Linked DNA regions of Pelosinus sp. IPA-1. The protein of the gene in region 2 interacts with the protein of the main gene of each other region in a pairwise test. Links are inferred from orthologs where the notes say so. Each region holds a gene or a part of one and is shown on either strand. Other genes may lie near its edges.

Region 1 (3,005 bases), on a different replicon or contig from region 2:
AGTGTCAAAGAGACAAATTCATTGATACTGCTTGTAACATGAATACATGCAGTTTATTATTGTTATTCTAATTGAGATCAACTCCCCTGCACCATTTGCAACAACACTTTAGGTTTTCCCAATTCATATACCTGTGGCTCAATTCGTTTTAATTCTTCAGGAAGCCATCCTCGTTCCTGAGCTAGTAAAGCCAGAGCCTCATCCACTGTGGCTGCAACTACAACTGCTATTGCATCCGTATAGAAGTCTTGATGCACATTGGGTTCGTTAATCATACTCCAACTATGAAATTTCCTATTGTGCCGCCATACAAATATTTTCATTATACACCTTCCATACAAATCTATTAAAATCAATTCTTAATAAGGTCATAATCTCCTTTAGTGAATCCATTTGCTATGGTCCTTTATGCCGATTTCCTTGATTCCCCTCTAAAAATAAGGAAGTGCAAGAACGCAGCAAGTTGTTCTTAGCACTTCCTCTTTTATTTCTCCGCCATTTTTATAAACTGTTCTTCATCAAGAACTTCGACACCTAATTGTTGGGCCTTCTCTAGTTTGCTACCTGCTTCTGCGCCGGCTACTACATAGTTGGTCTTTTTACTAACGGAGCCTGATACTTTACCACCGAGTTTTTGAATTATATCAGCGGCCTGGTTACGACTCATTTTTTCTAGAGTGCCTGTGAGAACAAAAGTTTTACCAGCAAATAGCTGATTTTCTTCAATGATTTGTTTTTCTTCTGTGGTTTTCACTCCTGCAGAGCGGAGCCTTTCAATAAGTTCTAAGTTGTCTTCCTCGGCAAAATAAGCTACAATGCTTTCTGCAATTTTGGCACCGATCTCATCAAGCTGAAGCAGCTCTTCAACAGACGCTTTTTTCACGTCCTCGATATCTCCAAAGTATCGGGCAACAATACCAGCAGCTTTTACGCCTACATGACGAATGCCTAAGGCAAACAACAATCTTGCTAATCCAGCTTGTTTACTGACTTCAATGGCAGTTAATAAGTTTTCTGCTGATTTTTGTGCCATGCGCGGCACTGTCAATACTTGTTCTATCTTAAGCTGATACAAGTCTGCTACATCTTTAACTAAGTCTGTATCTACTAAAGCATTTAACACTGCAGGGCCTAAACCATCAATGTTCATGGCATCACGAGAGACAAAATGAACTAAACCTTCTCGAAAAAGAGCCGGACAATGTGCATTGATGCATTTATGGGCCGCTTCTCCTTCTTGGCGTACTACTTGCCCCCCGCATTCAGGACATGTTTCTGGCATGACAAAGGGAACTTCATTACCTGTACGTTTTTCGAGCACTACGGAGAGAACCTTGGGAATAACCTCACCTGCCTTATGAATGATAACGGTATCTCCAATACGAATATCTTTTTCTTCTATATAGTCTAAGTTATGTAGGGTCGCACGACTAATGGTAGAACCAGCTACTCTGACAGGTTTCAAGATTGCCGTCGGGGTAAGAACGCCCGTACGACCAAGCCCCACAAAAATATCCTCCACGACTGTAATGGCCTGCTCCGCAGGAAATTTATAGGCAATGGCCCATCTTGGATCTTTGGCAGTATAACCTAATACTTGCTGGTTTGCTAAATTATTGACTTTGATTACCATGCCATCAATATCATAAGGAAGTTCATAACGTTTTTCGGCAAAATTAATACAGTAGTCAATGACATCTTCTATCGTTTCGAATATTTTGTATTGAGAATTGATTTTTAGCCCTAGCTTCTTTAGATACTCTAACATTTGGCCATGTGTAGTTAATTCCACACCAGTATATACACCAATACCATATACAAAAATATCTAAAGCCCGATCTGCTGTTATTTTAGGGTCTAGCTGCCGCAAGGAACCTGCTGCTGCATTACGAGGATTTGCCAATAATGCTTCACCAGCTTCTTCCCTTTCCCTGTTCAATCGTTCAAATTCTTTTTTAGGCATATACACTTCGCCACGCACTTCAAGCAGAGGTGGAATAGCACTATTATCATCATGTAAAACTAAGGGCACAGATTTTATAGTACGAATATTACTCGTTACATCTTCCCCTTGAACGCCATTTCCCCTAGTGACGCCGCTTATTAACTGCCCCTGTTCATAGGTTAAATTAATTGCTAGCCCATCCATCTTAAGTTCTACGATATATTCTACTTTTTCTTCGACCCCGAGACCACTTTGCACTCTATTGTGAAAAGCTATTAATTCTTCTCGAGAAAAAGCATTCCCCAAACTACGCATAGGCGTCAAATGAGTTACGCTTTGAAAACCGCCAGCAACGATACCACCAACGCGCTGGGTAGGTGAGTCAGCGGTAATTAAGCTTGGGTAGGCTGTCTCGAGATCGATGAGTTGGCGCATTAATACATCAAATTGTCTATCCTCTATTTCAGGATTATCAAGAACATAGTAACGGTAGGTATGGTATTGTAGTTGTTTACGTAGTGTAGCAATTTTATCTTTTATTTGCTGTATATCTTCTTTTTGGTTTTCCATAACCTGTACACTCCTTAATTAGAATCAGGAAAGCTGCAGCAATACACTGCAGCTTTCTTATATTGTCATAAAAAGCAACCTTTTATGAATCATATCCTCTTGGTATTATACCTTTGTTATCGGAGCCATGTTAGCTACGACGACTTTGATACCGAGTCCTGGAAAAGCAATTTTAAGTTCTTGACTGTCGCCACTTTCTTTCACGTCAATAACAGTACCAATGCCCCATTTGGTGTGCTGAGCCTTATCAGCTACTTTCCACCCGCCACCTTGCGCCTGCCTTTTCTGTAAAACCATTGTTGGCATCGGGCCCCTGAGAGGGCTCTGGACAACAGACGAAGTTGCTGGAGTCATAGTTGCTCGGTTACTGCTATTGGCAAGACCATATTGATTTTGCCTTCCAGAATATTTTTCTATCATAGTGGTAGGAATTTCACTCATAAATCTAGATAGTGGAAACATTTGTGTCCTGCCATAAATAGTTCGCATA
Region 2 (4,708 bases):
TGTTACGTGAAGATAAAGAGGAATCCAATAATCTTTTAGAAAAATTACTCGAAATTGCGGCTGCTGATCCACTTCTATTCGGTGAAGTTGTACGAGGAATATTACATGACGATCCTTTCATTCAGGTGCAGGCTGCAACGATGGTTGAAAAAGTAACTTGTGTTCGCCCCTTATTTTTGACATTATATAAAAGATTAATGATAAATGAGTTTTCTGCTATTGAGCAGCCCCAAGTACGAAGAGTGGTTGCTTTATTATATGGACGTGTATTATGGGATGAGTGGGAAATGAAGCAAGTGGTTACCTTACTGAAGGATTGGATTGAAAATGACAAAGATAAAGAGGTTCGCGAAAATTCTATAAATTCTCTTCAGACACTAGATATGCAAAATGAACGTAGGCAGGCTTTTTAAAAAAATATAAGGATACCTTCTTTTTAGGTATCCTTATCAAATATTATTTGTAAATTCAAGCCTTTGGCTTACTTGATAGTCGAAGCCCAATTTTCAAAAGCCTTCACAAGTTCATCTCTAGCATCACTTACTGCATTACCAGTCCATTCCTGCCCAGTATCTCCATCGTACCAAAGATCTTTATTGCTAAAGGTACCAGTGGGATAGAGCTTTTCTTGAATTGCTATTTGCATACCGTCTAGCATGCTTTGCTTAATGGTTTTACGCGACTGTCTATGTCCTGCTTTTTCTGTGGGGATTATATCGAGACCTGTTTCCCCTTTAGTAATTTCAATATGGGATAAAACTTTTCCTTGCCCTTGCGCTGCTGCAATGGATTGCCTAGCAGCGGTAGTAGCTTGTTCGCGACTAATCGAATCATCAGATACAGTGATTCTAATATTGCCAATGATTAACTTATACACAGAATACACCTCCCAAGAAAAAATGTATTCCAATCCTTTCGAATATAGAACAATTGGTAAAAAAATAGACTGAATAGTGTTAATTGACTTTCTAGATGGGGTGGGATATAATATTGTGTAAGTCCTAAGAGGCAGAATAGTAAGCTTTTTATTTGTGGTGCAGACAGTTGGCGGATGATGCGAGCCAATCCCAAATAAGTTGAACTCACTGCGGAGGAGTAGCCATGAATTTGGTAGTGGCTAACGCTTGATTAGCGTTAACAATCATTGAGAGGATGGCAATTGCTATCAATCAGGGTGGTATCGCGGGTATGTATAACTCGTCCCTGGCTAATTAGCCAAGGGGCGGTTTTTTATTTTTTTATAAATAGGAGGCTTTTTTGAATGAATGAAAGATATGTTCCTAAAGAAATTGAATCCAAATGGCAAAAGCACTGGGCTGAGCATAATACTTTTAAGACAGAGCTAAATCGTCAGCGCCCGGAATATTACGTTCTGGAAATGTTCCCTTATCCATCGGGCAATTTACATATGGGTCATGTTCGCAATTATTCCATAGGTGATGTAATTGCTAGATTTAAAAGCATGCAAGGTTATAATGTTCTTCATCCAATGGGATGGGATTCCTTTGGTATGCCTGCAGAAAATGCAGCAATTAAACATGGTGTTCATCCAGCAGAATGGACTTGGGAAAATATAGCAAATATGCGCCGTCAACAACAAGAATTAGGGCTATCCTACGACTGGGATAGAGAGGTCGCTACATGTCACCCTGACTATTATCGTTGGACGCAATGGTTATTCTTGTTATTCGTGGAACGTGGACTTGCTTATAAGAAAAAAGCCGCGGTAAATTGGTGTAATGACTGTAATACGGTACTAGCAAATGAACAGGTAATTGATGGCTGCTGTTGGCGCTGTGATTCCGTCGTGGTGAAAAAAGAATTAGAACAGTGGTTCTTCAAAATAACAGAATATGCAGATCGACTCTTAAGTGATCTTAGCGAATTAAAAGGCTGGCCTGAGCGAGTCAAAACTATGCAAGAAAATTGGATTGGTCGCAGTGAAGGGGCCGAGTTTACCTTTGCCGTAGCTGACTTTGAAGAAGAAATCGCTGTCTATACAACTAGGCATGATACCGTTTTTGGGGTAAGTTATGTGGTATTAGCCCCTGAACATAAACTGGTTGAGAAACTTATTGCTGGTAAAGAAAATGAACAGGCTGTTCGCCAATTTGTAGAAAAAGTAAGAAATATGAGCGAAATTAGTCGTACTTCTAGTGAATTTGAGAAGGAAGGCATGTTTACTGGGGCGTATGCAGTCAATCCTTTTACTGGTGAAAAAGTGCCAATTTGGGTAGCTAATTATGTATTAGTGGAATATGGTACGGGAGCAGTAATGGGGGTTCCAGCACATGACGAACGAGATTGGCAATTCGCTAATAAATATAAATTAACAAAAAAATTAGTAATACAGCCTGAAGGACAAGAGCTAACGATTGAATCTATGACAGGTGCCTATGATGGCGATGGTGTTATCGTAAATTCCGGACAATTTACAGGTATGAAGAGTGAAGCTGGGAAGGTTGCAATTGCAAAATGGTTGGAAGAACAAGGTTATGGCAAACGGCGTGTAAATTATCGCTTACGTGACTGGTTAGTTTCGCGTCAGAGGTATTGGGGCGCACCAATTCCCCTTATTAATTGTCCTAGCTGTGGTAGTGTACCTGTGCCTAAAGATCAGCTACCTGTATTATTACCGGAAAATGTTAATTTCAGTGCAGGTTCTGTTTCGCCTCTAGCTAAAGTGGAAGAATTTGTAAATTGCACATGCCCTGAATGTGGCGGTGCTGCTAAACGTGAGACAGATACTATGGACACTTTTATTTGTTCTTCTTGGTATTATATGCGTTACACAGATCCGAAGAATATGTTAGCACCTTTTGATTCTACAAAAGCAGACTATTGGGCACCTGTAGATCAATATATTGGTGGCATTGAACATGCTATATTGCATCTCTTGTATTCAAGATTTTTTACTAAAGTATTAAAAGATGCTGGTTTAATAAATGTGAATGAGCCTTTCAAAAACTTGCTAACACAGGGTATGGTTATTAAAGATGGTTCTAAAATGTCTAAGTCAAAAGGCAATGTAGTATCTCCTGAGGAAATTATTGCAAAATATGGCGCGGATACAGCCCGATTATTTATTCTATTTGCGGCACCACCTGAGCGTGATTTAGAATGGAATGACCAAGCAGTAGAAGGTTCTTATCGTTTCTTAGGACGCTTATGGCGTATTATTGATCATTATGCTTCTTTCATGGCAGGGGAAGAAACTGAGTATGATAGTAGTACTCTTACTAAGGATGAACGTAATCTTAGACGTGTATTGCATGGGACAATTAAAAAGGTAACGGAAGACATTGGCGATCGTTTTAATTTTAATACAGCTATCAGCTCTATCATGGAATTAGTAAATGCCATGTATACTATTAAAGATCAGAATGTATCTCTAAATCCTGGATTAGTGAGGGAAACTGTTTCAAGCTTATTATGCTTATTAGCTCCTTTTGCACCTCATATTACAGAAGAATTGTGGAGTGAAACGATTGGTCAAGGTAGTGTTCACAAACAGTTGTGGCCTGTTTTTGATGAAAAAGCAATTGAACTTGAAGAAGTAGAAATTGTTGTACAGATGAATGGCAAGGTAAAAGAGAAGATTGTTGTTTCTGCTACTTTAAATGCCAATGAATTGGAAGAGAAGGTTCTAGGGGAGGAAAAAGTACAAGCTTTGCTGTCAGGTAAAGAAGTGATAAAAGTAATTGCCGTACCAGGAAAGTTAGTTAATATTGTAGCACGTTAAAAGTATAATTAAGAAAGTAAAACCCGATCTAATTTATTAGATCGGGTTTTACTATTACAAATCAATCCCTCAAATAATACAGTATGACTAAATTCGAGAAAGTTTTCTGAAAATTATTGCCAAGGATAGAATGGACATGTATAATAATACTAATAAGATAATATCAAAAGGATAATATCAAAAAGATCCTAAATAAAAACCGCCAATTACTCTTTATATTTTGATGATTAGCGGGAGGTAAAAAATATGATTGATGCTAAAAATGGTTTTTTTAGAGATTGTGATAAAAGTGCCTATATACAATCATCTAATACAGTTGATATGGTTATCTTTAGTGCGATTGATGGTGAAGATAAGGATCCTAGACGTCTCCCTGACAAGGTTCTGCAAATATTATTAGTAAAGAAGAAAAAAGATCCCTTATCGACGAAAGAAAGTGAATCTCAGCAAGGTAAATGGGCGCTGCCAGGTGGGTTTGTAAATTACGAAGAAAGTATTGACGAAGCTGCCGTAAGGGAGTTAAAGGCGGAGACCAATCTAGAAAATGTGTATATGGAACAACTGTATACCTGGGGACGGGTCTACCCTGATCTTCGACGTAGAGTAATCAGTACATCTTATATGGCTTTAGTAGATAGAGAAAAGTTTATTGTAAAATCCGGTGAAGACGCAGAGGATGTAAGATGGTTCAATGTTAGTAGTAAGGTAATCGGAAAAATAAAAAGTCCAACAGCAAATGGTTACATTCTTGAAAAGACATTTGAGATTATAGTTGAAAATGAGGAAATTACGATAAAAGACCATGTTATGGTCAAAACAATAGTAGAAGGTCATATTTCTAAAACGGAAAACACCTATATTGAGAATAAGAATGGCTTGGCCTTTGACCATGCGAAAGTTATTCAATATGCTCTTGATAGAATGAAAAATAAAGTAATGTATACAGATATCGCCTTTAGTTTGATG

What was found. Proteins that work in one complex are often made in the same cells at the same time.
Region 1: the proteins of leuS (region 2) and ligA interact in binary tests that used the Escherichia coli proteins (3 or more experiments, as listed by UniProt). The link is inferred for Pelosinus sp. IPA-1 from one-to-one orthologs.

Annotation. Positions count from the first base shown.
Region 1 is NZ_BSVC01000001.1:790,450-793,454, reverse strand. The notes cover bases 1-2,889. They hold ligA (NAD-dependent DNA ligase LigA), read right to left. Parts: upstream 2,516-2,889; coding sequence 485-2,515; downstream 1-484. Other genes in these bases: pcrA (DNA helicase PcrA), read right to left, coding at 2,621-2,889; QSJ81_RS03655 (hypothetical protein), read right to left, coding at 78-323. In the rest of the region: more of pcrA, read right to left, coding at 2,890-3,005. UniProt on the Escherichia coli protein: DNA ligase that catalyzes the formation of phosphodiester linkages between 5'-phosphoryl and 3'-hydroxyl groups in double-stranded DNA using NAD as a coenzyme and as the energy source for the reaction.
Region 2 is NZ_BSVC01000007.1:186,206-190,913, forward strand. The notes cover bases 927-4,001. They hold leuS (leucine--tRNA ligase), read left to right. Parts: upstream 927-1,261; coding sequence 1,262-3,742; downstream 3,743-4,001. Other genes in these bases: QSJ81_RS17940 (NUDIX hydrolase), read left to right, coding at 3,989-4,001. Outside these bases: QSJ81_RS17925 (hypothetical protein), read left to right, coding at 1-413; QSJ81_RS17930 (hypothetical protein), read right to left, coding at 482-877; more of QSJ81_RS17940, read left to right, coding at 4,002-4,708.